3 regions of the Streptomyces sp. NPDC006309 genome follow, and region 2 is predicted to be linked to each of the others. Evidence: predicted binding sites of a transcription regulator. Region 2 holds the regulator's gene; each other region holds the start of a gene.
The links. Region 2 encodes HrcA, which represses chaperone genes, less so after heat shock. Its sites were predicted from a motif close to TTNGCACTCNGNNNNNCNGAGTGCNAA; they were not measured.
Positions count from the first base shown of each region.

Region 1: the regulator HrcA is predicted to act here: its motif matches at 4,448-4,474, upstream of groES (co-chaperone GroES).
Region 3: the regulator HrcA is predicted to act here: its motif matches at 5,253-5,279, upstream of groL (chaperonin GroEL).

Region 1 covers NZ_JBEXRO010000004.1:327,878-338,271, reverse strand. Annotated here, with positions in the region: gene ABZ117_RS08530 (FG-GAP-like repeat-containing protein) at 1-1,193, shown strand, start outside; gene ABZ117_RS08525 (class I SAM-dependent methyltransferase) at 1,357-2,550, opposite strand; gene ABZ117_RS08520 (polysaccharide deacetylase family protein) at 2,641-3,567, shown strand; gene ABZ117_RS08515 (polysaccharide deacetylase family protein) at 3,564-4,373, shown strand; gene groES (co-chaperone GroES) at 4,619-4,927, shown strand; gene groL (chaperonin GroEL) at 5,046-6,674, shown strand; gene ABZ117_RS08500 (SDR family oxidoreductase) at 6,905-7,678, opposite strand; gene ABZ117_RS08495 (MOSC domain-containing protein) at 7,729-8,397, opposite strand; gene ABZ117_RS08490 (LysR family transcriptional regulator) at 8,479-9,387, shown strand; gene ABZ117_RS08485 (WhiB family transcriptional regulator) at 9,514-9,843, opposite strand; gene ABZ117_RS08480 (response regulator transcription factor) at 10,225-10,394, shown strand, end outside.
Region 2 covers NZ_JBEXRO010000001.1:224,422-234,815, forward strand. Annotated here, with positions in the region: gene ABZ117_RS01040 (PDZ domain-containing protein) at 1-2,637, opposite strand, end outside; gene ABZ117_RS01045 (hypothetical protein) at 2,684-3,184, opposite strand; gene ABZ117_RS01050 (VOC family protein) at 3,390-3,782, opposite strand; gene ABZ117_RS01055 (16S rRNA (uracil(1498)-N(3))-methyltransferase) at 3,799-4,539, opposite strand; gene ABZ117_RS01060 (nitronate monooxygenase) at 4,536-5,666, opposite strand; gene dnaJ (molecular chaperone DnaJ) at 5,935-7,071, opposite strand; gene hrcA (heat-inducible transcriptional repressor HrcA) at 7,072-8,088, opposite strand; gene ABZ117_RS01075 (MBL fold metallo-hydrolase) at 8,259-8,981, shown strand; gene ABZ117_RS01080 (DUF3097 domain-containing protein) at 9,050-9,853, shown strand; gene hemW (radical SAM family heme chaperone HemW) at 10,328-10,394, opposite strand, start outside.
Region 3 covers NZ_JBEXRO010000003.1:343,105-353,498, forward strand. Annotated here, with positions in the region: gene ABZ117_RS06340 (acyltransferase) at 1-1,074, shown strand, start outside; gene ABZ117_RS06345 (hypothetical protein) at 1,512-2,081, shown strand; gene ABZ117_RS06350 (NADH:flavin oxidoreductase) at 2,111-3,232, opposite strand; gene groL (chaperonin GroEL) at 3,467-5,089, opposite strand; gene ABZ117_RS06360 (cold-shock protein) at 5,503-5,706, opposite strand; gene ABZ117_RS06365 (MoaD/ThiS family protein) at 6,147-6,422, opposite strand; gene thrC (threonine synthase) at 6,419-7,702, opposite strand; SAM riboswitch class I at 7,720-7,876, opposite strand; gene ABZ117_RS06375 (glucosyl-3-phosphoglycerate synthase) at 8,031-8,975, shown strand; gene ABZ117_RS06380 (trehalose-6-phosphate synthase) at 9,050-10,394, shown strand, end outside.

The sequences.
Region 1 (10,394 bases), on a different contig from region 2:
GCCGGGCCGGGGCGGGCTACGTCGCCGTGATGTACGGCGGGCCGCACGGCCTGTCCACCGGCCACCGCGCGATCCTCAGCCGGGCCACCGCGGGCATCCCCGGCGACCCCGTCAAGGGTCAGGGCTTCGGACGGCAGATCTCCGAGGGCGACCTGGACGGCGACGGCTACGCGGACCTCGTCGTCGGCAGCGGTTCGCCGCGGGACGGCGGGGCCGTCGTCTGGGGCGGGCCGCGCGGGCTGTCCGGCGGCAGGCAGATCCCGGCCACCGACACCCAGACCGGTGACTTCGACGGCGACGGGCGCCTCGACCTCGCCGTGTTCAGCGCCGGTTCCGGCGGGGGCGACGACCCGGCCGGCACCACCGCCACGATCTGGAAGGGCCCGCTCAAGCGCACCGGCACCCCGGCCGCGCGGACCCCGCTCGACCCCGACCACCTCCAGTACATCGACATCCGCGACGGCGACACCGGCGACATCAACGGCGACGGCCGCACCGACCTGGTGCTCACCGGCTACTGCGGCGACGGCAACAATTGCAGCGTGCTCTACCTGAGCGGTCCCGCCGGCCTCACCCGTGTCACCGACCAGCACCCGGGCGGCGACGGCGCGGCCGCCATCGGCGACCTCGACGGCGACGGGTACGACGACCTCGTCACCGGGTTCCAGAACGACAACGCGGTCTGGGTGATGTACGGCAGCGCCGCCGGGCTGGGCGGCCGGGACACCTGGAAGCGGTTCACGCAGGACACGCCCGGCGTCCCCGGCAGCCGAGAGGAGACCGACGAGTTCGGCCAGTCGGTCGCGGTCGGCGACATCACGGGTGACGGCGTCGACGACCTCGCGGTCGGTGCGCCCGACGAGAACGGCGAGGGAGTGGTGGACGTGCTGCGCGGCAGCCGCTCCGGGCTGACCGGCACCGGTGCCCAGGCGTTCGGCCAGAACAGCAAGGGCGTCCCCGGCACCGCCGAGCAGTACGACTCCTTCGGGTACGTGGTCCGGCTGCTCGACATCAACGGCAACGGCCACGCCGACCTGGCCGCCGCCGCCCCCGGCGAGGACGGCGGCAACGGCGCGGTCTGGGTGCTGCGCGGACGCCCCTCGGGCCTGACCACGGACGCGGCCCTGGCCTTCGGCGGCAGGGCCGTGCGGGCGCCGTACACCAAGGCGGGGTTCGGTTTCGAGCTGCGGTAGCGCGGGGGCGCGGGGCGCGGGGCGTCGGGGCGGCAGGGCGGTGGGAGCGGCAGGGCGGCGGGCGGCGGGCGGCGGGAAAGAGTTCGCGCACGCCTACCCGTAGGAGGAGAGCGACCGGCACGCCGTCGGCGTCCCCGCGACGCGAGGGAACGGGCCCTGCCGCTCAGCAGGGCCCGGACGCTCCGGCGGCCCCCCGGACCGGGGCCCCGACCAGCATGGTCGGCGCTCCCGCCACCCGCGTGAGGAACACGGTGGCCGCGTTGGGTCCCTGGGGTTTCACCTTCCGGCGCAGTTCCTCCGGCTCGACCGCCGAGCCGCGCTTCTTCACGGTCAGCGTGCCGACCCCGCGCTCGCGCAGCAGCGCCTTCAGCTTCTTGACGTTGAACGGGAGCCGGTCGGTGATCTCGTAGGCGGAGGCGTACGGCGTGGGCCGCAGCTCGTCGGCGGTTACGTAGGCGATGGTGGGGTCCACGAGGCCGCCGCCGATCTCCTCGGCCACCTCCGCGACCAGGTGCGCGCGGATCACGGCGCCGTCCGGCTCGTACAGGTACCGTCCCACCGGGCGCACGCCGGGGTCGGGCAGGCCCCGGCCGGCCAGTGTGCGCGGGCCGGGCAGCAGGGTGGCCCGCACGGCACCCGGCGTCCCGGTCCCGAACCACAGCACCGCCTCCTTCACGTCGCCGCCGTCGGAGACCCACTCGGCCTCGGCGGCGTCGGGCACCGCCTCGTGCGGGATGCCCGGGGCGATCTTCAGCGCGGCGCGCGGTGCCGCGGCGGCGGTCCGGACCGCCCAGGACAGCGGCGGCGAGTACGCCTCCGGGTCGAAGATCCGGCCGCGTCCGCCCCGCCGGGCCGGGTCCACGAACACCGCGTCGTACCCGGTGACGTCGACCTCCGTGACGTCCGCCTCCCGCACCTCGACCAGCCCGGCGAGCCCCAGCGCCTCGGCGTTCGCGCGGGCCGCCGCCGCGGTCAGCGGGTCCCGGTCCACGGCCAGTACGCGGATCCCGGCCCGCGCGAGCGCGATCGCGTCACCGCCGATCCCGCAGCACAGGTCGGCGACGGAGGTGACGCCGAGGTCCGCGAACCGCCGCGCCCGGTACGCCGCCACGGCGGCCCGCGTCGACTGCTCGACCCCGTTCGGTGTGAAGAACATCCGCCCGGCGTCCTCGTCCCCGAACTTCGCCGCGGCCCGCTGCCGCAGCCGGGCCTGGCCGAGCGCGGCCGACACCAGCTCGGCGGGGTGGTCGCGGCGCAGCCGGGTGGCGACGGCGAGTTCGTCCGCCGGGGCGGTGTCGCGCACCTCGTCGAGGAGGGCGCGGCCTTCGGGGGTGAGGAGCAGAGCGAGGTTGTTCACCGGGTCATTGTGGGCCAGTCGGTGGATGGTGCGCGTCCGGCGGCGGTGTCGGCCGGGAGCGGGGGTCGCGGCCTGGGAGGATCCGACACCATGCGAGTAGTAGTACAAAATGACAAAAGTCAGGCATCGGGCGTGCCGGTGGCCGTCCGCTGCGCAGCTCTCGTCCTGGCCGCCGCCGCCCTCCTCACCGGCTGCGCCGGCGGCACCGAACCGGCCGCCGGACAGGGCGGCCCGGCCCGCGCCTCCGACCCGCGGACCCGCCAGGCCGCCGAACGTGCCCGCCAGGCCGCCGAACACGCCCGGCTGGCCGCCGCCGCCCACCGCTGGGGCCTGGCCCGCACCCCGCTCACACCCCCGGCCCCGCCCGCCAGGAAGCCCGAGATCACCGCCCGGGACGGCTTCGAGGTGGACGGGCAGGAGGAGGAGCGGCTCCCACCGGTCTTCACGACCGTCCCCACCCGGCAGAAGGTCGTCTTCCTCACCATCGACGACGGCGCGGAGAAGGACCCCGCGTTCCTGCGCATGATGAGCGAGCTGAAGGTCCCGTACACGGCCTTCCTGAGCAACTACCTCGTCAAGGAGGACTACGGCTACTTCCGCAGGATGCAGGCGCGGGGTGTGACCCTCAACAACCACACGCTGACCCATCCCTACCTGCCCGGACTGTCCTACGACGAGCAGCGGCACGAGATCTGCGGCATGCAGGACATCATGAAGAAGCAGTTCGGCAAGGCGCCCACCGTCTTCCGGCCGCCGTACGGCAACTACAACGGCGACACCCTGCGCGCCGCCAGGTCCTGCGGGATCAAATACGCGCCCATCTGGGACGAAGAGGTCTTCGTGGACCACTGGGAGTACCGCGAGTGGGACCGCAGCCTGCACCCCGGCGACATCGTCCTGACCCACTTCCGGGGCCGGGACGACTGGAACGGCACGATGCTGGACGACATGCGCCGCTTCCTGGACAAGGTCACGCGCGAGGGCTACGCCGTGGCCCGCCTGGAGGACTACCTGTGAGGCCGTGGGGCCCGGCCGCGGTCCTCGCCGCGGCCCTGCTCCTGACGGGCTGCGCCCCGTCCGTCGACCCCATCGAGCGGCTCGGCAAGAAGGCCGCCGAAGGGGTGCGCCCGCACGGCCCGGCCCCCGACCGCGGCTACCGCCGCTGGGGGCTGGCCGAACCGCTCGCCCGCTCCCCGCTGCACACCGCCCGGCCGCTGTCCGCGCACCCGGGGGCACACACCCTGCCCCCGGTGGCCGACCACGTCCCCACCCACGACCGGGTCGTCTTCCTCACCTACGACGACGGCGCCGAACAGGACCCCCGCTTCGTCGACATGGTCCGCGAACTGCGGCTGCCGGTCAGCGTGTTCCTCACCGACAGCGTCGCCGGCCCCGGCTACGGCCACTTCGCCCGCCTGCGCGCGCTCGGCGCCGGCATCGAGAACCACACCCTCGACCACCGGGCGTCGGCCGGGACGCCGTACGCCTCCCAGCGCGCCGAGATCTGCGGCCAGCAGCACCGGCTCCACGCCCGCCTCGGCGTCCGCCCGCGCCTCTTCCGCCCGCCGTACGGCTCGTACGACACCACCACCCTGCGCGCGGCGGCGGACTGCGGCATCACTGCGGTCGCCCTGTGGCGCGCCGCCCTGACCCCGGCCGGCCTCGTCTACACCCACGGCCCGCGCCGGCTGCGCCCAGGCGACATCGTCCTGGTGGGCCCGGACGAGTCGACGGGCCTGTCCCTGCGCGAACGCACGGCGCGGGTGCTGCGCAAGGTGCAGGAGCGCGGGTTGACCGTCGGCCGTCTCGAGGACTACCTGTAGGGCCGGCACCGGCCCGCCCGCAGGTCAACGGCAGGCCCCGGCACCCCCCGAATCGGGGCGACGCGCCGCGCGCACTGGCACTCCGCTTGACCGAGTGCTAACCGCGGTCATAGTCTCAGCTCTGGCACTCGGCAGTCGAGAGTGCCAACAAAGCGACGGGCAGGTCCGGCACCCGCGACGACGGATCCACCTGGTCGCCACCTCAGACAGTCAACCCCGAGATCTCCGAAGGGGGAGGTCGGATCGTGACGACCACCAGCTCCAAGGTTGCCATCAAGCCGCTCGAGGACCGCATTGTGGTCCAGCCGCTGGACGCCGAGCAGACCACGGCCTCTGGCCTGGTCATCCCGGACACCGCGAAGGAGAAGCCCCAGGAGGGCGCCGTCCTCGCCGTGGGCCCGGGCCGATTCGAGAACGGCGAGCGCCTGCCGCTCGACGTCAAGGTCGGTGACGTCGTCCTCTACAGCAAGTACGGCGGCACCGAGGTGAAGTACAACGGCGACGAGTACCTCGTACTCTCGGCTCGCGACGTCCTCGCGATCATCGAGAAGTAATCACCTCAAACACTTCGTTGCTCTGAGCTGCGCCCCTGGCCCCCGCGAATCGACAAGAAGCCGGGCGCCCGGGGCGCAGTCTCTTTTCACCCACTGATTTCGGAGAGGGCTCGCTTTCATGGCGAAGATCCTGAAGTTCGACGAGGACGCCCGTCGCGCCCTTGAGCGCGGCGTCAACAAGCTTGCCGACACGGTGAAGGTGACGATCGGCCCCCGCGGCCGCAACGTCGTCATCGACAAGAAGTTCGGCGCCCCCACCATCACCAACGACGGTGTCACGATCGCCCGCGAGGTCGAGCTCGAGGACCCGTACGAGAACCTCGGTGCCCAGCTGGTGAAGGAGGTGGCGACCAAGACCAACGACATCGCTGGTGACGGCACCACCACCGCCACCGTGCTCGCCCAGGCGCTGGTACGCGAGGGCCTGAGGAACGTCGCCGCCGGCGCTTCCCCGGGTGCCCTGAAGAAGGGCATCGACGCCGCGGTCAAGGCGATCTCCGACGAGCTGCTCGCCACGGCCCGCCCCATCGACGAGAAGTCCGACATCGCCGCCGTCGCCGGGCTGTCCGCCCAGGACTCGCAGGTCGGCGAGCTCATCGCCGAGGCGATGGACAAGGTCGGCAAGGACGGTGTCATCACCGTCGAGGAGTCCAACACCTTCGGTCTCGAGCTGGACTTCACCGAGGGCATGGCCTTCGACAAGGGCTACCTGTCGCCGTACTTCGTGACGGACCAGGAGCGCATGGAGGCCGTCCTGGAGGACCCGTACGTCCTCATCCACCAGGGCAAGATCGCCGCCATCGCCGACCTGCTGCCGCTGCTGGAGAAGGTCATCCAGGCCGGTGCCTCCAAGCCGCTGCTGATCATCGCCGAGGACGTCGAGGGCGAGGCCCTGTCGACCCTGGTCGTCAACAAGATCCGCGGCACCTTCAACGCCGTCGCGGTGAAGGCCCCCGGCTTCGGCGACCGCCGCAAGGCCATGCTCCAGGACATCGCCACCCTCACCGGCGGCACCGTCATCTCCGAGGAGGTCGGCCTCAAGCTCGACCAGGTCGGCATCGACGTGCTGGGCTCGGCCCGCCGCATCACCGTCACCAAGGACGACACCACGATCGTCGACGGCGGCGGCAAGACCGAGGACGTGCACGGCCGCGTCGCGCAGATCAAGGCCGAGATCGAGAACACCGACTCCGACTGGGACCGCGAGAAGCTCCAGGAGCGCCTCGCGAAGCTGGCCGGCGGCGTGTGCGTGATCAAGGTCGGCGCCGCCACCGAGGTGGAGCTGAAGGAGAAGAAGCACCGCCTGGAGGACGCCATCTCCGCGACCCGCGCCGCGGTCGAGGAGGGCATCGTCTCCGGTGGCGGTTCCGCCCTGGTGCACGCCTCCAAGGTCCTGGCGGGCAACCTGGACAAGACCGGCGACGAGGCCACCGGTGTCGCCGTGGTCCGCAACGCCGTGGTCGAGCCGCTGCGCTGGATCGGCGAGAACGCCGGCCAGGAGGGCTACGTCATCGTCTCCAAGGTCAAGGACCTGGAGGCGGGACAGGGCTACAACGCCGCCACCGGCGAGTACGGCGACCTGATCAAGGCCGGCGTCATCGACCCGGTCAAGGTCACCCGCTCCGCCCTGGAGAACGCCGCCTCCATCGCCTCCCTGCTGCTCACGACCGAGACCCTGGTCGTCGAGAAGAGGGAAGAGGAGCCGGAGGCCGCGGGCCACGGCCACAGCCACGGCCACGCTCACTGAGCGAGCACGCGCCCGAGTGAAGGCCCGGTCCCGGCAGGGGACCGGGCCTTCGCCCTGTTCACCGTGTGTGTCACCGTCCGCCGCCCCCGGCTCCGCGCGGCCCGGCCGCCCGGTCCGGTGCCGTCCCACCCGCTCCCCCCACCGGGACGCCGGGAGACCGGAAGACCCGGATACCGGGAGACCCGGAGACCCGGATACCGGGACGCCGGGACGGCGGCGTCCACCGTCCGCTACTGCGGCCCGTACTTGCGCCCGGTCTTCGCGCTGATCCCGCCCAGCAGCCCGCGCGGCGCCACCTTCACCAGCCCCATCAGCGCCTTGTACCGGGGATCGGGGACGGACACCGTCCTTCCGCGCGCGAGGTCGGCCAGGGCCGCCGCGACCAGCTTGTCGGCATCCAGCCACATCCAGCCCGGGATGTTGTCCGTGCCCATGCCGGCCCGCTGGTGGAACTCGGTGCGCACGAAGCCCGGGCACAGCGCCATCAGCCGGACCCCGCTGCCGGCCAGGTCCTTCGCCGCCCCCTGGGTGAACTGCACGACCCACGCCTTGGACGCGCCGTACGTGCCGCGCGGGACGAAGGCGGCCACGGAGGCGACGTTCACCACCCCGCCCCGGCCCCGCTCCCGCATCGCCGCGGTCGCCGCCGACGTCAGCCGGAGCACCGCCTCGCAGTGCACCTTGAGCATCTTCAGCTCGTCCGGCATGGGCACGTCCAGGTAGCGGCCCTTGTTACCGAAGCCGGCGTTGTTCACCAGCAGGTCGACCGGGTTCTTCCGGTCGCCGAGCCGGTCGGCGACCGCCTCGATGCCCTTGTCCTCGGACAGGTCGGCGGTCAGCACCTCCACCTCGATGCCGTGCCGGTCGTGCAGTTCGGTCGCCTGCTCGCGCAGCCGCCCGGTGTCCCGGGCCACCAGGACCAGGTCATGCCCGTCAGCCGCGAGCCGCCGCGCGAACGCGGCACCGATTCCCGCGGTCGATCCCGTAATCAGAGCCGTTGTCATGGCCCAAGCGTAGTGACCCGGGCCCACGCGGTCCGCTGCGGCGACGGCCCTCAGCCGCTCCGCGCGGCCAGGTACGCGCGGGCCGCCGCCAGCGTCTCCGGGTGCAGCGCGTCACCCGCGGCCAGCAGCCCCGGCAGCAGGTCCCGGTCGGTGGTGACCGCGCGGAACTGCAACGCCGCCGTCACCCCGTGGTCCGGCCGGCGCACGATCTCCACGGCGTCGCCCGCCTGGATCTCGCCCGGCTCGATCACCCGGAGGTAGGCACCCGATGCGCCCTTCCGTGTGAACCTCCTGACCCAGCCGCGCTCGCCCAGATGGCCCTGGAACGTACGGCACGGGACACGGCCCGAGGTCACCTCCAGCACCACTGCGGGACCGATCCGCCAGCGCTCGCCGATCAGCGCCCCGGAGACGTCCAGGCCGTCCGTCGTCAGGTTCTCGCCGAAACAGCCGTTGGGCAGCGGCCGGCCGAGTTCGCGCTCCCACGCGTCGAGGTCCTCGCGGGCGAACGCGTACACCGCCTGGTCGTTCCCGCCGTGGAAGCGCCGTTCGCACACCGCGTCCCCGGCGAGCCCGCTCCCGCCGGTCCCCTTGGGCCCGGGCGCGGCCACCCGCACCGGCCCGTCGGCCGGCCGCTTGTCGATACCGGTCAGCCCGTCCGGCTGACCCGTGTAGGGCACGCGCCGGGGGCGGCCCACATTCACCGAGAGCACCTTCATCCCCCGCACGGTACGGGACCGGAGCCCAAAGCGCCGACGCGCGATCGGACGTCCCACCCAAGGTTGCCTTATGCTCCAGTAGTGATCGAGGCCCGTCATCTCCGTGTCCTGCGCGCCGTCGCCACCACCGGCTCCTTCTCCGCGGCGGGGCGCCAGCTGGGCTGCACCCAGCCGGCCGTCAGCCAGCAGATGAAGGCCCTGGAAGCCTCCGTCGGCACCCCGCTGCTCGTCCGCGCGGGCCGCGAGATGCGCCTCACCCAGGCGGGCGAGGCCCTCGTGCGGCACGCCTCCGGCATCCTCGCGGGGCTCACCGCGGCCGAGGAGGAGGTCGCCGCCATCGCCGGTCTGCGCGCAGGCCGGGTCCGGCTGGTCTCCTTCCCCAGCGGCAGCTCCACACTGGTCCCGACCGCCCTGGCCGCTCTGCGCGCCGCCCATCCCGGCACCCGCGTCTCCCTGGAGGAGGCGGAACCCCCGAGATCCGTCGAACTGCTGCGCGAGGGTGACTGCGACCTGGCCCTGGCCTTCCGCTACGAGGGCGCGGCGGTCGCCGAGGACTGGGACGACCTCGTCGTACGGCCCCTGCTGACGGACCGTCTCGTCGCCCTGGTGCCCGAGCGGCACCGGCTCGCGCGCGCGGAGGACGTCGCCATCAAAGAGCTGGCCGCCGAGCCGTGGATCGCGGGCTGCCCGCGCTGCCGCGGCCAGCTGGTCGAGGTGTGCGAGAAGGCGGGCTTCACTCCGCGCATCGACTTCGCCACGGACGACTATCCGGCGGTGGTCGGCCTGGTCGGCGCGGGTCTGGGGGTCGCCGTACTGCCGCAGCTGGCGGTGGAGTCGGTACGGCCGAGGGGTGCGCGGACGGTACGGCTGGAACCGGCGGTACGGCGGGAGATCGTCGCCCTCACCCTGCCCGACCTGGCACAGGTGCCGGCCGTGGCGGCGACGCTGGAACAACTGGCCCGCACGGCGCAGGCGGCCGGGCGCGGCTAGCGCGGCCCGGTCGCGGGCACGCGCGCGTGCCGCTCGCTGAGGGGTGGGGGCCGCAATCCCTACAGAAACGTTCCTTCAGTGCTCAGTGCTCAGTGCTCAGTGCTCAGTGGTCAGTGCCGAGTGCGCTCAGTGCTCCGGGGCCCTGTCGCCATGGGTGGTCGACGCCGACACCAGGCGGTTGCGGGCCCGCCCCATCAACTCTTCGCGCTCGTCCTCGGTCAGGCCGCCCCAGACGCCGTACGGCTCGCGCACCGCCAGTGCGTGCGCGGCGCACTGCGCACGGACCGGGCATCTCATGCAGACCTCCTTGGCCGAGTTCTCGCGGGCACTCCGAGCCGCCCCGCGCTCGCCCTCGGGGTGGAAGAAGAGCGAGCTGTCCACGCCGCGACAGGCAGCCAGCAGCTGCCAGTCCCACAGGTCCGCGTTCGGTCCGGGAAGGCGGGAGAAATCTGCCATTACGTGACCCCTTGTAGCCGTTCTGGGCGGAAGCGGTGCCGACGACCGTACGTCTCCGGTCTAAGGAGATGAAAATATGACTCATTGCGAATCTAGTACCGGACACTACGAAACGGGAAGAAAAGGGGCTGAATGGGTCATAGGTTGTGATGAAAAGTTGAGAGTCCGACGGGCATGTCTGCACCGTGTCGACGCCCTCACATAGAGTGCCGAAGACGGCACGCGGCCCCGTAACTCTTTCGAGTGACCGTCGTTGAGAGTGCGGAGGCGGTTGAAAAAACAAGCGCTCGGGCAGGCGTCCGAGACGGTCGACCGCACAGGTGACGATTCCGTACCAGCCTGGAGGCTCAAGGTGACGCGCATCAGCTGCGGAGGGCGGTCATGACATCCGTCCTCGTCTGCGACGACTCCCCGCTTGCCCGAGAGGCGCTCCGCCGCGCGGTCGCGACCGTGCCCGGTGTCGAGCGCGTGACGACGGCGGCCAACGGCGAGGAAGTCCTCCGCCGCTGGGGCGCCGACCGCTCCGATCTCATCCTCATGGATGTGCGCAT
Region 2 (10,394 bases):
GAGACGGCCGCCGGAGACCGCGTGGACGTGGGCCCGGCGGTCGGCGACCCAGGCGTGGTAGCGCAGGGGTTCCTCGTCGGCGACGGGGACCACGACCGGGTGGCGGGGTTCGCCGCCGGCGGCCGGGGAGACGGTCAGCTCGATCGGGTGGCCGGCCGTGCCCACCAGCAGGGGGCCGGGGCCCCGTACCGGGTCGACGGGATGACCGGCCACGGCGATGATCGCGTCCCCGGGGCGGACGGCGACACCGGGTGCGGCGAGCGGGGAGCGGGCGTCCGGGTCGGAGGTCTCGGCGGGCAGGATGCGGTCGATGCGCCAGCTGCCGTCCTCGTGGCGGGAGATGTCGGCGCCGAGCAGTCCGTGCCGGGCGCCGCCGCCGGAGCCGCCGGCCGCGATGACGTAGGCGTGCGAGGTGCCGAGTTCGCCGTGCACCTCCCACAGCAGGTCGACCAGGTCGCTGTGGGTCGCGAGACGGGCGAGCAGCGGGCGGTAGCGGCCGAGGACGCCGTCCCAGTCGACGCCGCCGAGGTCGGGACGCCAGAAGTGGTCCCGCATGAGGCGGCCGGTCTCGTCGTACATCTGCCGCCACTCGGCGGCCGGGTCGACGCTCTGCCGGACGCGGGCGAGGTCGACGGTGACGCTGGTGTCGCCGTCGTCGTCGGTGCCGGCGCGGCGGTCGGCGGGGACGACCCGCAGGCGGCCCTCGCTCCACAGCAGCACGCGCCGGCCGTCACCGCTGACCTCGAAGTGGTCGGCCGGGGAGGCGAGATGCTCCAGGCGGCGCTGGGCGAGGTCGTAGCGCTCCAGCTCGGTGTGCGGGTCGGGATCCTCCGGGTGGGCGCGGGCGGCGCCGAGGACGCCCTGCACCGGGTGGCGCAGCCAGAGGACACCGTCCTTGGCGGCGCGCAGCGTGGAGTAGCGGCCGGCCTCGACCGGGAAGGGCACGATCCGGTCGGCGAGCCCCTCGAGGTCGATGCGGGTGGCGGGGGTGCCCTCGCCGTCGGGGGTCTCGTCCTTGTCCGGCGTCTCGAAGGAACGGCCGTGGCGCTGCGGGCCGAACGGCGAGGGCGTCGTGGCGGCCAGGGTGATCAGGTGCGGGCGGGCGCCGACCACGAACGCGAGATCGAAGACGTGTTCGTCGTAGACCGGGTCGAACGCGCGGTTGGAGAGGAACGCGAGGTGCCGGCCGTCGAGGGTGAAGGCGGGCGCGTAGTCCTGGAAGCGCAGCGGGGTCGCCTCGGTGACCGACAGGTCGGTGGTGTGGGCGAGGCGCAGCTGGGACAGGGGGCGGGGGCCGGGATGGGCCCAGGCGAGCCAGGCGGAGTCCGGGGAGAAGGCGAGGCCGGAGACCTCGCCGTCGTCGCTGCGGTCCACCTCGCGGACCTCGCCGGTCTCCCGTTCGACGAGCAGCAGCCGGCCGTCGTGCGCGGCGACGGCGGCCCGGCTGCCGTCGGGCGCCATGGCCAGCTCCAGGACCCGGCCGAGCTGCCCGGCGGCGAGCCGGCGGGGCGGGGCGCCGGGCACGGTGCCGGTCGCGGGGGCGAACTCCAGGGCGTCGTCGCCCTCGGCGTCCGTCACCCACACCACCCACTCCTCGCCCGCGGCGCGGAAGGCGCGCGGCATCCGGGCGCGCACGCCGGGGGTGGCGGCGAGGGCGCGGGCGGGGCCGGAGCGGTGGGTGACCCAGTGGACGCCGCCGCGCACGCACACGGCGCTGCCGCGCGCGGTGTGGTCGGGGGACGCCTCGCCGAACCAGCGGGCGGCGTTGACCGGGCGTGGCCGCAGATCCGTCCGGGACCCGCCCGGCGTCACGTCCAGCCGGCGCGGTTCGGCGCCCTCCAGATCGTCCAGGAGCCAGAGTTCACCGGCCGAGCTGTAGACGACCCGGTCGCCGTCACCGGCCGCGTGCCGGGCGTAGAAGCCCCCGAGCGGGGTGTGCCGGCGCAGGTCGGAGCCGTCGGCGAGGGAGGAGTAGACGGCTCCGGTGCCCTCGTGGTCGGAGAGGAAGGCGATCCGGTCGCCGGCCCACACCGGGCACTCGATGTTCCCGGCGATGTCCTCGTGCAGCCGCACGAACCGGCCGTCGCCGTCGCGGTCGATCCACAGCTTTCCCGCCGTACCGCCCCGGTAGCGCTTCCAGTAGGCGGCCTCGCGGCCCATCGGCGCGGACAGCAGCACGGTGGCGGGCCCCTGCGCCAGGTCCCCGACCGGCCCGTACGGCAGGGTCTCGGCCGGTCCGCCGTCGAGCGGGACGGCGTGCGCCCAGGTGTGGCGGGAACTGTGCCGGCCGTGCGCGCCGAGCGCGAGCACCCGCCCGTCCGCCGTCCAGCCGCGCACCTCGGTACGGCGGTTGCCCCAGTACGTCAGCCGCTCGGCGGGGCCGCCGTCGACCGGGGCGACATGCACCTCGGGGGCTCCGTCCCGGGTGGACGTCCAGGCGAGGTGTCTGCCGTCCGGGGATATCCGGGGCAGCGTCACCGGCTGGTTGTCGGCGCTGATCCGCCAGGCCCGGCCGCCGTCGAGCGGCGCGAGCCAGACGTCGTCCTCGGCGACGAAGGTCACCAAGTCGCCGTGCAGATGGGGGAATCGGAGATAGGCGGCGGTTTCCGTCGTTCCCGTGGAGGCACCCTGAGTCACCCCGTCACTCTACGCAGCGACCGGTGTGCCCCGCTGCCGGTTCCGATCACTTGCCCGGCGCGGACCCGCAGGCGGCCTCGGTCCGGCACCACACGGTGCGGGTGACGGTGACGGTCACGGTGGGCTCCGGCCGTCCCACCGTGGGCGGGCGGTAGGTGGGTCCGGGTCCGGCGGCGCAGTCGCCGAGCCCGTCCACGTGGAAGACCTGTCTGCCGCCGGCCTCGGCGGTCAGGTCCCCGCGCACGCAGGCGCCGTCGACGGCCTTGGTCACCAGCCCGGTGACGACGATCTTCCGCCCGTCGCCCGTCCGGCCCCGGCAGTCGACGGAGACGACGGTGGTCGCGCCCGGCGCGGGTGAGGCGCCGTGCGTACGGCCGCCGCCGTCAGCGCCGGTGCAGGTGAGCCAGGCGACGTCGACGTGCCGGTGTTCCAGCGCGGTGGTGGCCGTCAGGTCGGTGGTGTAGGCGACGGTCATGGAGCCGAGCCCGTCCGGCCGGCACGCCACCGCGGCACCCGTCGCCAGCACGACGAGCCCCGCCACGGCCATCGCCCGTGATCCGTTCCGCATCCGTCCGCATGCCCCCATACAGGGCAGCGTGCCACCGGCCCGGGCGGCGCGGTAGACCGCATACGGCCACTCACCCGTCCGGAGCAGGGTCCGCGGCACGTCCGGCAGTTGGACGCGGGCGCGCTGTCCGAGCGGGACGTGCGGCACGCGCACGCGGCGGGCGCACCGTCCCCGGCCGTCGCCGTCAGCCGCGCAGCAGCAGCCACTCCTGGAGTTCGACGAGGTTGCCCTCCGGGTCCTTCAGGTACGCCACCCGCATGCGGTCGGTCAGCGGGGCCGGGCCGTGCAGCAGGGTCGCGCCGCGGGCGGTGATCCGCGCGCAGCACGCGTCGAGATCGTCCACGCGCAGCACGACCAGGGAGCGGTGGCCGGTGGCGGTGCCGCCCAGCTCGGCCAGGACCTCGGCCATCATGGCGCGGTCCTGTAGCGCGATCCCGGCGGAGCCGGCGTGCGGGCTGAACTTCTCGTACGGGCCCCGCTCCGCGCCGGACTGCGGCGTGAGGCCCAGCACGTCGGCGTAGAAGCGGTAGCAGGCGGCGAAGTCGGTGACGAGCAGCCGGACCTGGGCGAGTTCCACGGTGTCCCCCGGGTGGTCAGGACCAGCGGCCGGTGCGGCCCAGCAGCAGGGCCGCGGCGGCGGTGCCGGCGGTGGACGTGCGCAGCACGGTGGGACCGAGGACGTACGGCCGCGCGCCCGCCTGCGCGAACAGGGCCAGCTCCTCGGGGGAGACACCGCCCTCGGGGCCGACGACCAGCACGATCTCGCCGTCGGCGGGGAGCTCGGCGGTGGCGAGGCGTTCTTCGCCGCTCTCGTGGAGTACGGCGGCGAGGTCGGCGCGGGCGAGCAGCTCGGCCACCTGCCTCGTCGTCGCCGTGTCCCCGACCTCGGGGAAGCGGACCCGGCGGGACTGCTTGCCGGCCTCCCGGGCGGTGGCCCGCCACTTGCCGAGGGCCTTCAGACCGCGCTCGCCCTTCCACTGGGTGATGCAACGGGACGCCTGCCAGGGCACGATGGCGTCGACCCCGACCTCGGTCATCGTCTCCACGGCCAGTTCACCGCGGTCACCCTTGGGCAGGGCCTGTACGACGGTGATCCGCGGGGCGGCCGGGGGCTCCTCGCGCACGGACTCCAGGTCCGTGACCACCAGGCGGTCCTTGCCCTCGGCGGCCTTGACCACGCCCTCGGCCCAGCGTCCGCGCCCGTCGGTGAGGACCACGTCCTCCCCCGGCCGCAGCCGCTTCACGGACACGGCGTGCCGTCCCTCGGGGCCGTCGAGCACGAACTCCGGGCCGGTCAGGTGGAGTTGATCCACGATGAAGACGGGGGCGGTCATCGCGCGTCACCTCCGGGCCGCGGCAGGCCCGACAACGCCGACCTGGCCTCGGCGAGTTCGGCCGCCAGCACCTCCACCAGCTCCCCGGCCGGCAGCGCCCGGGCCAGCCGGTGTCCCTGGCCCGCCCACAGCGCCATGCCCTGCGCGTCCCCGGCCTTGGCGGCGGCCTTGCGCAGCGGTGCCGTCATGTGGTGGACGTCCGGGTAGGCGGCGGGCGCGTACGGGCCGTGCTCGCGCAGGAAGCGGTTGACCAGGCCGCGGGCCGGGCGGCCGGAGAAGGCGCGCGTCAGCTCGGTGCGGGCGAACAGGGGGTTGGTCAGCGCCTGCTTGTGCAGGGCGTGCGCGCCGGACTCGGGGGTGGCGAGGAACGCGGTGCCCAGCTGGGCCGCGCTCGCGCCGGCCGCGAGGACGGCGGCGATCTGGCTGCCGCGCATGATGCCGCCGGCGGCCACGACCGGGACGCGGACCGTCTCGCGGATCTGCGCGACCAGCGACAGCAGCCCGATGCCGGAGCCGTCGTTCTCCGGGAGGTCCCGGTGCGTGCCCTGGTGACCGCCGGCCTCCACGCCCTGGGCGATCACCGCGTCCGCGCCGGCCCGTTCGACCGCGCGGGCCTCCTCCGCGGTGGTGGCGGTGACCAGGGTGAACGTGCCCGCCCGGCGGAACCGGTCGAGCACCTCGCGGCTCGGCACGCCGAAGTGGAAGGAGACCACCGGCACCGGGTTGTCGAGCAGCACGGCGAGCTTGGCCTCGTAGCCGTCGTCCCGGCCGCTGTCCGGGTCCCCCAGCTCGGTCTCGTACCAGGCGGCCTCACCGGCCAGCTGGTGGGCGTACACCTCGACGGCGCCGGACGAGGGGGCGGCGCCGGTCGGCGCGCTGACGCCGGTGGCCGCGCCGGGGTACTCCGGCTGCGGCATGAACACGTTCACGCCGAACGGCCGGCCCGTCAGTCCCCGCAGCTGCTTGATCTCCTGGTACATGCCGTCGGCGGTCTTGTACCCGGCGGCCAGGAACCCGAGTCCGCCGGCCTCGGAGACGGCGGCGACGAGCTGCGGGACGGAAACCCCGCCCGCCATGGGGGCCTGCACGATCGGGTGGGGAAAGAGATCGGTCAGCGCGGAGGACATGACCGCATGGTGTCACGTCCCCCGTACAAGACCGAATCCGGGCTTCCGCGGCATACCCCGGTGGCATAAGGGGTTTCCGGGGGCCCGCCCCCGGAAACCCCGGCCATTCGGCGACCGACTCCGACCGCCCCGGACCACCCGCCTCAGCGGCCCTCGAACGCGTCCTTCAACCGGGAGAACAAGCCTTGCTGCCCCGGCTGACTGTGCCTGCCCGGGGGACGCCCCCCCGGATCCCCAGCCACCCTCCGGCCGCCCCCGGACACTCGCATCAGCGGCCGTTGAACGCGTCCTTCAACCGCGAGAACAGACCCTGCTGCCCGGGCTGGAACTGGCCCTGGGGGCGTTCCTCGCCGCGCAGTTTGGCCAGTTCGCGCAGGACGCGTTCCTGCTCGGGGTCGAGCTTGGTCGGGGTCATGACCTCGACGTGGACGATCAGGTCACCCCGGCCGCCGCCGCGCAGATGGGTCACGCCCCGGTCGTGCAGCGGGATCGACTGGCCGGACTGGGTGCCGGGCCGGATGTCGACCTCCTCCATGCCGTCCAGGGTCTCCAGCGGCACCTTCGTGCCGAGCGCCGCCGCCGTCATCGGGACGGTGACCGTGCAGTGCAGGTCGTCACCGCGCCGCTGGAACATCGGGTGCGGCAGCTCGTGGATCTCGACGTACAGGTCACCGGCCGGGCCACCGCCGGGACCCACCTCGCCCTCACCGGCGAGCTGGATCCTGGTGCCGTTGTCGACGCCGGCCGGGATCTTCACGGTGAGCGTGCGGCGCGAGCGGACGCGGCCGTCGCCGGCGCACTCCGGGCACGGGGTCGGCACCACCGTGCCGAAGCCCTGGCACTGGGGGCAGGGCCGGGAGGTCATGACCTGGCCCAGGAAGGACCGGGTGACCTGCGACACCTCGCCACGGCCGCGGCACATGTCACACGTCTGCGCGGACGTGCCCGGCGCCGCGCCCTCACCGTTGCAGGTGTTGCAGACGACGGCGGTGTCGACCTGGATGTCCTTGGTCGTCCCGAAGGCCGCCTCGTCCAGCTCGATCTCGATCCGGATCATCGCGTCCTGGCCGCGCCGGGTGCGCGAGCGCGGCCCGCGCTGCGACGCCGTACCGAAGAACGCGTCCATGATGTCGGAGAAGTTGCCGAAGCCGCCGGCGCCGAAACCGCCCGCGCCGGCCCCGCCCGACTGGGAGAGCGGGTCGCCGCCGAGGTCGTAGACCTGCTTCTTCTGCGGGTCCGACAGCACCTCGTAGGCGGCGTTGATCTCCTTGAACCGCTCCTGGGTCTTCGGATCGGGGTTGACGTCCGGGTGCAGCTCGCGAGCGAGCCGGCGGAACGCCTTCTTGATCTCATCCTGCGACGCGTCGCGGCGCACGCCGAGAACGGCGTAATAGTCCGTGGCCACTTACGACTCCGCCAGGATCTGTCCGACGTACCGTGCCACTGCGCGTACCGCTCCCATCGTTCCCGGGTAGTCCATGCGGGTCGGTCCGACCACGCCGAGCTTGGCGACTGCCTCGCCGCCCGAACCGTAGCCCACCGACACGACGGAGGTGGAGTTGAGTCCTTCATGGGCGTTCTCGTGGCCGATGCGCACGGTCACGCCCGGGTCCTTCGCCTCGCCCAGGAGCTTGAGGAGCACGACCTGCTCCTCCAGGGCCTCCAGGACGGGCCGGATCGTGAGGGGGAAGTCGTGCCCGAAGCGGGTGAGATTGGCGGTACCGCCGATCATCAGCCGCTCCTCGTTCTCCTCGACGAGTGTCTCCAGAAGAGTGGAGAGCACCGTGGAGACCGTACCGCGGTCCTCGTGGTCGAACGCCTCCGCCAGGTCCTCGACCAGTTTCGGCACGTCCGCGAACCGGCGGCCCGCTACCCGGCTGTTCAGCCGCGCCCGCAGATCCGCCAGCGAGGCCTCGCCGAACGGCGCCGGGCAGTCGACCATCCGCTGCTCGACCCGGCCGGTGTCCGTGATCAGCACCAGCATCACCCGCGCGGGAGCCAGCGAGAGCAGCTCCACGTGCCGGACGGTGGACCGGGTCAGCGACGGGTACTGCACGACGGCGACCTGCCGGGTCAGCTGCGCAAGCAGCCGGACCGTGCGCGCCACGACGTCGTCGAGGTCGACGGCGCCCTCCAGGAAGTTCTGGATGGCCCGCCGCTCGGGCCCGGTCATCGGCTTGACACCGGCGAGCTTGTCCACGAACAGCCGGTAGCCCTTGTCGGTGGGGATGCGCCCCGCACTGGTGTGCGGCTGGGCGATGTACCCCTCGTCCTCCAGGGCCGCCATGTCGTTGCGGACGGTCGCCGGGGAGACGCCGAGGGCGTGCCGCTCGGTGAGCGCCTTGGAGCCCACCGGCTCCTCGGTGCCGACATAGTCCTGGACGATCGCGCGCAGCACCTGAAGCCTGCGTTCACTCAGCATCCGCGCGCACCTCCAGCACGTCGTCCCTCGTCCGTTCGTCCGTCCGGGCCGGCCGCCTGGCACTCCGCCCGTGCGAGTGCCAGCCTTCCCCGGCCCAGTGTACGGCCGTCGGGTACGCACCGGGCAAGGCCGGCCCCGCCGTACCGGCCCGTAGCGCTAGCGTCGCCGGTATGACGGTGACTTGGGAAGACCTGGGCTGGGAACGGTTGGCCGCCGGGGTGGGGCGGTGCCGGCTGCCCGGCTGGGACTGCACCGCGGGCCTGGTCCTGGGCGCGGGCACGGCGCTGGTGGTGGACGCGGGATCGAGCCCGGCGGAGGGGGCCCGGCTGCGGTCCCGGGCCGAGGCGCTGGCCGGCGGCCGTGTGACCCATCTCGCTCTCACCCATCCCCACTTCGACCACGTCTTCGGCGCCTCCGCGTTCGCCGGCGCCGAGACGTACGCCGCCGTGGGCACGGACGCGGTCCTGGCCCACCGGCGCGAGGAGCTGCGCCTGGACGCGCTCAGGAACGGTCTGCCGCCCGCCGACACCGACGAGGCGGTGGACGCGCTGGTCCCGCCCGGCCACCCGGTCTCCGGCGAGTGGACGCTCGACCTGGGCGGCGGCCGGCAGGCGCTGCTGGCGAACGTGGGCCCCGGCCACACCTCGCACGACCTCGCCGTGCTCGTCCCCGGCGATCCGGAGGTGGTGTTCTGCGGCGACCTGGTGGAGGAGTCCGGCGAACCGCAGGCGGGGCCGGACGCGGTCCCCTCGCGCTGGCCGGACGCGCTGGACCGGCTGCTGGCGCTCGGCGGCGAGGACGCGCGGTACGTACCGGGGCACGGAGCGGTGGTGGACGCCGCCTTCGTCCGGCGTCAACGGGACGCGCTGGCCGCCCGTTTCGGCGTGAGCTGAGCCGCTCGGCCGGCCGGTTCCCGGCGTGTCGTGCGCGCCGCCGTACGGCTTCTCCTATCGTCATCCGAATGCGCCAGTACTCCGCCGATCTGACCCCGTCGTGGAAGAAGCCGAAGCCCGTGCCGGAGGTGGCGGCCGAGCCGGGCCTGGTGGTCGAGGAGCCCGGCAGCGGGTTCTGCGGGGCGGTGATCCGCTGCGAGGCCGGCACGGTGACCCTGGAGGACCGCTTCGGCAAGCACCGGGTGTTCCCCCTCCAGCCGCGCGGCTTCCTGCTGGAGGGCCGCGCGGTGACGCTCGTACGGCCGCCGTCGGGGCCGGTACGCCCCACGCGCACGGCATCCGGCTCGGTCGCCGTCCCGGACGCACGCGCGCGCGTGGCCCGCGCCGGCCGCATCTACGTCGAGGGCCGGCACGACGCCGAACTGGTCGAGAGGGTGTGGGGCGACGACCTGCGCGTCGAGGGCGTGGTGGTGGAGTACCTGGGAGGCGTGGACGACCTGCCGGCGATCGTCGCGGAGTTCGCGCCGGGCCCGGACGCCCGGCTGGGCGTGCTCGTGGACCACCTGGTGCCCGGCACGAAGGAGTGGCGCATCGCACAGTCGGTGACCAGTGAGCACGCGCTGGTCGTCGGTCACCCGTACATCGACATCTGGGAGGCGGTGAAGCCGTCCGCCGTGGGCATCCCGGCCTGGCCGGCGGTGCCGCGCGGCCAGGACTGGAAGACGGGCGTGTGCCGGGCGCTGGGCTGGCCGGAGAACACGGGCGCGGTCTGGCAGGGGATCCTGGCACGGGTGCGGTCGTACAAGGACCTGGAACCGGAACTGCTGGGCCGGGTCGAGGAACTGATCGACTTCGTGACCGCGCCCGCGTAGTGGGGGCAGCCGAGAAGGCTGACCGCCTCCGTGACGCGCCGGCGCAGGGGGCGCCGAGGAACTGATCCACTTGGTGACCGCGTCGGCGTAGGGGGCAGCCGAGAAGGCTGACCGCCTCCGTGACGCGCCGGCGCAGGGGGCGCCGACCTTTTTCCGTGCCGGAGCGCTCAGCGGGGCGCCGGCAGCGCCGACAGCGTGGCGACGGCCAGGGTGAGCGGGCCGAACAGCGTCAGCAGGGCGGCGGCAGCGCGCAGCAGGGAGCTGGTCGCCCCCGTGACGCGGCCGCGCAGGGATGGCGAGGAGCTGATTCGGTGGCCCCACCCGCGTGCGGGGCGCCGAGGAGCTGATCGATTCAGTCACCGCGCCCGCGTGACGAGGTCGGTCGGCCAGGTCCCCCACGGGTCGGTCGACCAGATCCCGCACGGGTCGATCGGCCAAGTCCCGCACGGGTCAGTCGACCAGATCCCGCACGGGTCAGTCGACCAGATCCCGCACCACCGCGTCCGCCAGCAGCCGCCCACGCAGGGTCAGGGCGGCGCGC
Region 3 (10,394 bases), on a different contig from region 2:
TACGTGGTCCTGTTCCACTGCTGGCTGTACACCTTCCCGGGATACCCCGACAGCTCGGCACCTCCGTGGCTGGAGGGCCTCATGTTCGGGCGCCTGGCCGTCGTCTTCTTTCTCGTGCTGTCCGGCTTCTCCCTGGCGATCTCTCCGGCCCGTCACGGCTGGCGGTCGGGCGGCGTCGGCCGGTTTCTGCGCCGTCGCGCCTGGCGCATCCTGCCTCCGTATTGGGCAGCGCTGGCCATGAGCCTAATAATTTCCTTGTCAATCGTGCCGGCTTCGCACTCTGGGCCACCCACTGGCACGACAATTCTGGTGTACGGCCTGGCCGCTCAGGACATGTTCACCGCCGCCACACCGAACGGCGCGTTCTGGTCGATCGGAGTGGAAGTCGAACTTTATCTCCTCTTCCCCCTTCTCCTTTTCGTTCGGCGCCGCGTGGGTGCGGCGGCCCTGGTTGCGTGCGTGACGATTCCGGTGATCGCCCGCGGCTTGGTGGCAGCGAACGCTTCTCCTGCGGAAGGCGACAACTGGCTCGCTCCACACCTCGCTCCCGTGTTCGTCGCAGGTCTGGTAGGCGCCGCAGTCGTCACCGCTTCGGACAGAGTTCGACGCCTGCCATGGGGATGGTTCGCTGCCCTGGCAGCCCTGCCTGTCCTGGCTCTCGGCGTCATACAAGGTTCTGTTTGGACGGTGAAACACTATTTCTGGATAGATCTCGCCATCGCTCCTGCCATGTCTCTGTTACTCGCTGCGGTCGCCACCGGCAGACCTGCCACCCTTGTGCGACTCCTGACCGCGCGCCCCATTCGAAGTCTCGGCAGCTTCTCATACAGCCTTTACCTGATCCATCTCCCCATCGTCATGACAGTGGTACGCCGCGTGGCACCCCCTTTTTTCTCGCCAGGCCTGCCCACGTTCTGGTTCACACTTATCGTTGCCCTCCCTGTCTCGGCGCTCGGGGCATGGCTCTTTTCCAAGATCTTTGAGATGCCCTTCAAACGGAACCGGTCGTGGAGGTTCCTGATCGAAGCCCTACCGCGCGGTCGCCGGCGCACTGGGGCTGGACTCCCCGGCTGACGACGCCGGCCTGCACGTCACATTCGACGCAGATGTGAAGGACGTCCACCACTGCCTCAGCCGTACGCGCGGCCTCATTGGCCAAGGCTCGGTGCGGCGCGGGGCTCCACCCGTGAGGACGCGATGGTGCCCTGCGCGGCGTGGCGGGGGCTGGGTCCGTCAAGCGTGACAGCTACCGCTGATAGCAACACCGGTTCCTACCCGGGCGGTGCGGCGCCCGCGCGGCCCGGCTCCCTGCGTGGGCGCGAGAGGCGGTGGTCGGACGGCGCGGTCGGCTGTGCTTGCCTCCGAATCGGCGCCGTGCGTCTTCAGGGCGCGCGGACGGCGGCGGTACACAGAGCCGTCCGTTACCGCGGCGCCTGGCGGTGGGGGCGCCCGCGCGGGCCGGTGTTTTCCTGGGGCAGGGCACCATGGTGGGGAGGAGGCGACCGATCGACATGAACCATGCCCAGCTCACCGCCCTCGGACGGGCCCTGCGGCTGCTCGGGGAGCACGGAGAGGCCCTGACCGCCGACACGCCCGACGCCCGGCTGCACGAGATCAGGAGCGACCTGCGGCGCGCCCTCGACCTGCTGGACGACAGCGTCAAGGCCGGCGCGCCCGCCACCCGGTGCCCCGAGCATCCGCAGGGGCCGGTCGACGAGAGCGCCCAAGACCTGTGTCTGCTGTGCGAGACCCGGCGCCGGGCCGCCCGCCGCTCGGAGTTCCAGGGCAGGCCCCGGCCCGGCGAGCCGGTGCCGTCGGCTCCCTCCCGCTACGGCGTCCGCGGCGACCGTCCGCAGCCCCAGCAGCGGTGGCTGCCGGAGCTGTGGAACGGCCAGGAGTGGCAGCTGTGCGGCACACCCCGGCGGGACCTCCGCGAGGCCGAGGCGTACCTCGCGGCCCAGCGGCGCGGCTCCCGGCCGGCGATGGCGTACCGGCTCGTGCACGAGTTCACCGACTACGAGGTGCTGCGGGTGTGGGGAACCCCGCTACGGGTCGACATCGAGCCCATGGGCAACCTGTAGCCGGGCCGGCGACCGGCCCGGCGAGCGGGTCAGCTCAGGGTCTTGACCGCCGCCGCGTCGTACGGCGCCAGCTCGTCGAAGCGGTCGGCGAGCACCTTCGCGGCCCACTGAGGGTCCTGGAGGAGCGCGCGGCCGACGGCGACCATGTCGAACTCGTCGGCCTCCAGGCGGTCCAGGAGGTTGTCGAGGCCCCGGACCGGGGAGCCCTCGCCCTGGAAGGCGTGCACGAAGTCACCGTCGAGGCCGACCGAGCCGACAGTGATGACGGGCTTGCCGGTGAGCTTCTTGGTCCAGCCGGCCAGGTTCAGGTCCGAGCCGTCGAACTCGGGGAGCCAGTAGCGGCGGGTGGAGGCGTGGAAGGCGTCGACACCGGCCTCCGCGAGTGGGGTGAGGATGGCCTCCAGCTCCTCCGGGGTCTGAGCGAGCCGGGCGTCGTACGCCTCCTGCTTCCACTGCGAGTAGCGGAAGATGACGGGGAACTCCGGGGAGACGGCGTCGCGGACGGCGGCGACGATCTCCGCCGCGAACCGCGCCCGGGACGCCGGGTCGCCGCCGTAGCCGTCGGTACGGCGGTTGGTGTGCGCCCAGAAGAACTGGTCGAGGAGGTAGCCGTGGGCGCCGTGGATCTCCACGCCGTCGAAGCCGATGCGCTCGGCGTCCGCCGCGGCCCGGGCGAACGCGCCGATGACGGCGTCGATGTCGGCCTGGGTCATGGGGGTGGCGTCCGCGGTGCCGTCGATGCGCAGGCCGGAGGGTCCGTGGGAGGGGGCGTCCGGGAAGGGCGCGTCACCCTGGTTGCGGACGGTGCCGATGTGCCACAGCTGCGGGACGATCGTGCCGCCGGCCGCGTGCACGTCCTCGGCGACCTTCGCCCAGCCCGCCAGCTGCTCCTCGCCGTGAAAGCGCGGGACCCGGTCGCTCTGGCCGGCCGACGCGTGCCCCACGTAGGTGCCCTCGGTGACGATGAGGCCGACGCCGGCGGCGGCGCGGCGGGCGTAGTACGAGCGCACGTCCTCACCGGGGACGCCGCCCGGGGAGAACATGCGGGTCATCGGCGCCATCACGATCCGGTTGGGGACGGTGAGGCCGTTGAGGGCGATCGGCCGGGACAGGATCCGGGCCGTGCGGGAGGCGGGGGTCGTGGCGGTCACGTAGGGGCTCCTCGGGAATTCGCTCGGTAGACCACGCGGTATGTGCGCGCGCAATGTTGCACCTACTGAATGAACTCCGGGCGCGCGTCCGCGCATTCCACCCGCACCGCACCGCCTCCGTGACCCCGGTCACACACCGCGCACCCGCGGCGGGAAACGCCCGAGGGCGGTACCCCTTGCCTCAGCAGGGGTACCGCCCTCGGTCGGAAGGACAGGCGATCAGCCGGAGGCCGATCAGAAGTCCATGTCACCGCCCGGCATGCCGCCGCCGGCCGGAGCGGCGTTCTTCTCCGGCTTGTCGGCGATGACGGCCTCGGTGGTGAGGAACAGCGCGGCGATCGACGCGGCGTTCTGGAGCGCGGAACGCGTCACCTTCGCCGGGTCGATGATGCCCTCGGCGATCAGGTCGACGTACTCACCGGTCGCGGCGTTCAGGCCGTGGCCCGGGGTGAGGTTGCGCACCTTCTCCACCACGACACCGCCCTCGAGGCCGGCGTTGACGGCGATCTGCTTCAGCGGGGCCTCGAGCGCGATGCGCACGGCGTTGGCGCCGGTCGCCTCGTCACCCTCGAGCTCCAGCTTCTCGAAGACCTGGGAGGCCTGGAGCAGGGCCACGCCACCACCGGCGACGATGCCCTCCTCGACGGCCGCCTTGGCGTTGCGGACGGCGTCCTCGATGCGGTGCTTGCGCTCCTTGAGCTCCACCTCGGTCGCGGCACCGGCCTTGATGACCGCGACGCCGCCGGCGAGCTTCGCCAGGCGCTCCTGGAGCTTCTCGCGGTCGTAGTCCGAGTCGCTGTTCTCGATCTCGGCGCGGATCTGGTTGACCCGGCCGTTGACCTGCTCGGAGGAGCCCGAACCGTCGACGATGGTGGTCTCGTCCTTGGTGATGACGACCTTGCGGGCGCGGCCCAGGAGGTCCAGGGTCGCGTTCTCCAGCTTGAGGCCGACCTCCTCGGAGATCACCTCGCCGCCCGTGAGGATGGCGATGTCGCCGAGCATGGCCTTGCGGCGGTCGCCGAAGCCCGGGGCCTTGACGGCGACGGACTTGAAGGTGCCGCGGATCTTGTTGACGACCAGGGTCGACAGGGCCTCGCCCTCGACGTCCTCGGCGATGATCAGCAGCGGCTTGCCCGACTGCATGACCTTCTCCAGGAGCGGGAGCAGGTCCTTGACCGAGGAGATCTTGGAGTTGGCGATGAGGATGTAGGGGTCCTCGAGCACCGACTCCATGCGCTCCATGTCGGTCGCGAAGTAGGCGGAGATGTAGCCCTTGTCGAAGCGCATGCCCTCGGTGAGCTCGAGCTCCAGACCGAAGGTGTTGCTCTCCTCGACGGTGATGACGCCTTCCTTGCCGACCTTGTCCATGGCCTCGGCGATGAGCTCGCCGATCTGGGTGTCGGCGGCGGAGATGGACGCCGTGGAGGCGATCTGCTCCTTGGTCTCGACGTCCTTCGCCTGCTCCAGCAGGGCGGCGGAGACGGCCTCGACGGCCTTCTCGATACCGCGCTTCAGGGCCATGGGGTTGGCGCCGGCGGCGACGTTGCGCAGGCCTTCCTTGACCAGGGCCTGGGCGAGAACGGTCGCGGTGGTCGTACCGTCACCGGCGACGTCGTCCGTCTTCTTGGCGACTTCCTTGACCAGCTCGGCGCCGATCTTCTCGTACGGGTCCTCGAGTTCGATCTCCTTGGCGATGGAAACACCATCGTTGGTGATCGTGGGGGCGCCCCACTTCTTCTCGAGGACGACGTTGCGGCCCTTGGGGCCGAGCGTCACCTTTACGGCGTCCGCGAGCTGGTTCATGCCGCGCTCGAGGCCGCGCCGCGCCTCCTCGTCGAACGCGATGATCTTGGCCATGTGAAGTGGTCCCTCCAGGACTGGGGGTGATTCCTTCGGACCGCGCCCGCGCCCGCGACGGACGGCTCGCCGGCCGCGTGGTTCCTTGCCCCACTTGGCCTGCGGGCCTCACCGACCCGGTCCTTCGTTGTCACTCTCACCTTCAGAGTGCTAATGCCAATGATTAGCACTCGGCATGGTCGAGTGCAAGCGCCTCGGGGGGTACGAGCCCTCCGTCAGCCCCCCGCGAACACCTGTCCGGGGCGCGGACGCGGGCGCGGGCCGGGCGCGAACCGGGCACGGACGCGGACGCGGACCGGGCGCGGACCCCGCCCCGGACCGGGCACGCACCCCGCCCCGGACCGGCGCGGGCCCGGGCACGGCGAAGGGCCCGCACCCTGTGCCGGTGCGGGCCCTTCGCCAACGAAAAACGTTCAGGCGCTGAGGCGAACCATGTCGGCCTGCGGGCCCTTCTGGCCCTGCGAGATCTCGAACTCCACCCGCTGGCCCTCTTCCAGGGTGCGGTAGCCGTCCATCTGAATGGCGCTGTAATGGACGAAGACGTCCGCACCACCGTCGACCGCGATGAAGCCGTACCCCTTCTCCGCGTTGAACCACTTGACGGTGCCCTGAGCCATGCCTAACTCCCCTATTACTGGCCCTTGCACAGATCCACACTTCGCGGACCCGGGTCAGACCTCGCCCCCCACTGGCCGGGGGCGTGCGCCGGAACGCGTCGACCGCGGCTGAATGTATCTGTCCAACTGCCGTCTGCAACAGGTCAATCGGACGAGAAATCTGGACTCGGGCGGTCCGGAATGTGGCGAGAATTCATCCGACTTCAGGGCAAGTCGGGCCCCGCAAAGGGAACAAATGCCGCGGAGCACCCCAGCACTTTGGCTGTTTCTTGTCGGGTGCGCGGCATGAATGGAAGGGCCACCGACCTGCGGACCGCGACCGTGTTCCCCAACTCTACCGCGCTCAATCACACAGAATTGCCCCCTCCGCTTCTCTTACGGAGGGGGCAATCACATGAACGGCATGTAACTGACGTTACCGAGGGTAATGACGCGGCGGATCAGCCGCCGGCGACCGCCGGAATGATCGAGACGCCCGCACCGTCCGGCGTGGCGGTCTCGAGGCCCTGCTCGAAGCGGACGTCGTCGTCGTTCACGTACACGTTGACGAACCGGCGCAGCTTGCCCTGGTCGTCCAGCACCCGGGCGGCGATCCCGGCGTGGTTCTTCTCCAGGTCCGCGATGACCTCGGCGAGGGTCGCGCCCTCGGCGGCGACCTCGGCCGAACCGCCGGTGTAGGTACGCAGGATGGTGGGGATGCGAACGGTCACGCTCATGCGAGGCCAGCCTCTCGGAAGGAGTCCAGGGTCGGGCGGATGGTGGCGGTGAGGCCGGTCCCGGCCACCGCGTCCAGGGTCTTCAGGCCGTCACCGGTGTTCAGGACGACCGTGGTCCTCGCCGGGTCCAGCACACCGTTCTCGATCAGCTTGCGGGTGACGCCCACGGTGACACCGCCGGCGGTCTCCGCGAAGATGCCCTCGGTCCGCGCGAGCAGCTTGATCGCGTCCACCACCTGCTGGTCGGTGACGTCCTCCACGGCACCACCGGTGCGGCGCGCGATGTCCAGCACGTACGGACCGTCGGCCGGGTTGCCGATGGCGAGCGACTTGGCGATCGTGTTCGGCTTCTGCGGCCGTACGACGTCGTGCCCGGCCTTGAAGGCGGTGGACACCGGCGAGCAGCCCTCGGCCTGCGCGCCGAAGATCCGGTACGGCCGGTCCTCGACGAGACCGAGTTCGATCAGCTCCCTCAGACCCTTGTCGATCTTCGTGAGCTGGGAGCCGGAGGCGATCGGGACCACGATCTGGTCGGGCAGCCGCCAGCCGAGCTGCTCGCAGATCTCGTACGCCAGGGTCTTGGAGCCCTCCGCGTAGTACGGCCGCAGGTTGACGTTGACGAAGCCCCAGCCCTCGCCGGCCGAGTCGCCGATCAGCTCGGAGCAGAAGCGGTTCACGTCGTCGTAGTTGCCCTCGATGCCGACCAGCTCACCGCCGTAGACGGCGGCCATGACCACTTTGGCCTGCTCCAGGTCGTGCGGGATGAACACGCAGGAGCGCAGGCCCGCCCGGGCGGCGGCGGCGCCGACGGCGCCGGCCAGGTTGCCCGTGGAGGAGCAGGACAGGGTGGTGAAGCCGAAGGCGCGGGCGGCCTCCAGGGCCTGGGCGACGACCCGGTCCTTGAAGGAGTGCGTCGGGTTGCCGGAGTCGTCCTTCACGTACAGCCCGCCGGTCACGCCCAGCTCGCGCGCCAGGTTGTCCGCCCTGACCAGCTCGGTCCAGCCCGGGTTCAGGTTGGGCTTGCCGGCGACGTCCGCGGGGACCGGCAGCAGCGGGGCGTACCGCCAGATGTTCGCGGGGCCCGCCTCGATACGGCGGCGCAGCTCTTCGGTGTCGTAGGCGGAGAAGTCGTAGGCAATCTCCAGCGGACCGAAACACTCCTCGCAGGCGAAGACCGGGCCGAGCGGCACCCGGTGACCGCACTCGCGACAGCTCAGAGCCGTGGCGGGACCGAGGTCGACGGTGGAACTGCCGGTGCTTGCAACTGTCTGCACAGCCATGGAGGCGAGGCCCTTTCTCCTCATCTTCCTCACGACGCACTTCGCCGTGAGACGGATTTGGCACCTTCCCTAGCCGGGAGCCTCGCGAAGACGATCAGAACTGATCTACGAGAACCGACTGGAGGGTTGCCGGGGCTTCATCGGGCCGTGTCCCTCTGCCCCTCTGGATGAGCAATATGTGGTTGTGGACGCGGGCGACCCCCGACATGCGATGGTCACCGGCGTTGTCCAAGACTGTAACCGAAGGCCAGGACAGTTGAGATAGTCGTCCGTACCGCGAGATGGATCACACCGTGTGTGTGGTCGTGACAGTGAGGAACCACAGACCGTGCTGGAAGAAGTCGAGCGCTGGCTGGCCGACCGCTCCTGGTCCGTGACCGACCGCCCGCCCCACCGGATCCTGGCCGCCAAGCAGCGCACGGGCCAGACGATCAGCGTCGTGCTGCCCGCGCTCAACGAGGAGGAGACGGTCGGCGACATCGTCGCGGTCATCCGCCACGACCTCGTGGAGCAGATACCGCTGGTCGACGAGATCGTCGTCGTCGACTCCGGCTCCACCGACCGCACCGCGCAGGTCGCCGCGCGCGCCGGCGCCCGGGTCGTCCACCGCGACGCCATCCTGCCCCGCATTCCCGCCGTCCCCGGCAAGGGCGAGGTGCTGTGGCGCTCGCTGCTGGTGACCGGCGGGGACATCGTCTGCTTCATCGACGCCGACCTGCGCGAGTTCTCCTCCGACTTCGTCACCGGGATCGTCGGCCCGCTGCTCACCGACCCCGGCGTCGACCTGGTCAAGGCGATGTACGACCGCCCGCTCGGCGGCGCGGCCGGACAGGGCGGCCGGGTCACCGAACTCATGGCCCGGCCGCTGCTGAACATGCACTGGCCGCAGCTGGCCGGTTTCGTGCAGCCGCTGGGCGGCGAGTACGCGGCCCGGCGCTCCCTGCTGGAACAGCTCCCGTTCCCCGTCGGCTACGGCGTGGAGCTCGGGATGCTGGTGGACGCGCTGCACCTGGCCGGCCTGGACGCGCTGGCCCAGGTCGACGTGGGCGTGCGCCTCCACCGCCACCAGGACGGGCAGGCCCTGGGCCGGATGGCCGCCGCGATCTACCGCACCGCCCAGCTCCGGCTGGCCCGCGGCCATCTGGTCCGGCCCGCGCTGACCCAGTTCGAACGGGGCGAGAACGGGTTCGAGCCGCGCACCTACTCGGTGGACACCGAGGAACGGCCGCCCATGGTGGAGATCGCCGAGTACGCCGAGCGCAAGGTGGCGTGAACAGTCCGTATACGGCCCGCTTCGTGGGCGGACCGTACGTTTGAGCGTTTGTGGGCCGGGCTAGGTTGAGGCGTATGGCTTCCACGCACGGCGCTGCTGAACAGGCTCAGGTGCTGGTCGCGTCCAATCGCGGCCCGGTTTCGTATCAGATCGACGAGGAGGGATCGCTGCACGCCAGGCGGGGCGGCGGCGGGCTCGTCTCCGGGCTGTCGGCCATCGGGTCCGACGCGGACTCCGTGTGGGTGTGCGCCGCGCTCGGCGACGGCGACCGCGAGGCCGTACGGCGCGCGGCCGGCGCGCTGCTGCCGGCCGGGGACACCGGCGGGCAGCGGGTGCGGATGCTCGGCATCGACGCGGCCGTGCACGCCGAGGCCTACAACGACATCGCCAACTCGGTGCTCTGGTTCGTCCACCACATGCTGTACCAGACCCCGATGGAGCCGGTCTTCGACGCGGAGTTCCGGCGGCATTGGGCGTCCTACCGGGCCTACAACCAGGCGTTCGCCGAGGCGCTGGCCGAGGAGGCCGCCGAGGGCGCGGCGGTGCTGATCCAGGACTACCACCTGGCCCTCGCCCCGCGCATGCTCCGCGAACTCCGCCCCGACCTGCGCATCGGCCACTTCTCGCACACCCCGTGGGCGCCGCCGGACTACTTCCGCCTGCTGCCCGACGACATCGCCGCCGAGCTGCTCGGCGGCATCCTGGGCGCGGACCGCGCGGCGTTCCTCACCCAGCGGTGGGCGGACGCCTTCACCGCCTGCTGTCAGGTGGTCCTCGGGCCCGACGCCGCCGCCGGCACCCGGATCGGGGTGCACGGTCTGGGCGCGGACGCGGACTTCCTGCGCGGGCGCGCCCACCAGGACGACGTGGCCGAACGGATGACGGCACTGCGCGAGGAGATCGGCCGGGGCCCCGACGGGACGGCGCGCAGGACGATCGTCCGGGTGGACCGCACCGAACTGTCCAAGAACATCGTGCGCGGGATGCTGGCCTACCGGCAGCTGCTCGACGACCACCCCGAATGGCGGGAGAAGGTCGTCCACGTGGCGTTCGCGTACCCGTCCCGGCAGGACCTCGCCGTGTACCGCGAGTACACCGCCGGGGTGCGGCGGGTCGCGGACGACATCAACGAGCGGTACGGCACGGCGGGCTGGACCCCGGTCGTCCTGCACGTGAAGGACGACTTCGCCCGCTCGCTGGCCGCCTACCGGCTGGCCGACGTGGCCCTGGTGAACCCCATCCGCGACGGCATGAACCTGGTCGCCAAGGAGGTCCCGGTGGTCTCCGACGAGGGCTGCGCGCTGGTGTTGTCCCGGGAGGCCGGGGCGTACGAGGAGCTGGGCGAGGACGCCATCGTGGTGAACCCGTACGACATCGGGGGGACGGCCGAGGCGCTGCACGCGGCCCTGAGCCTGCCCG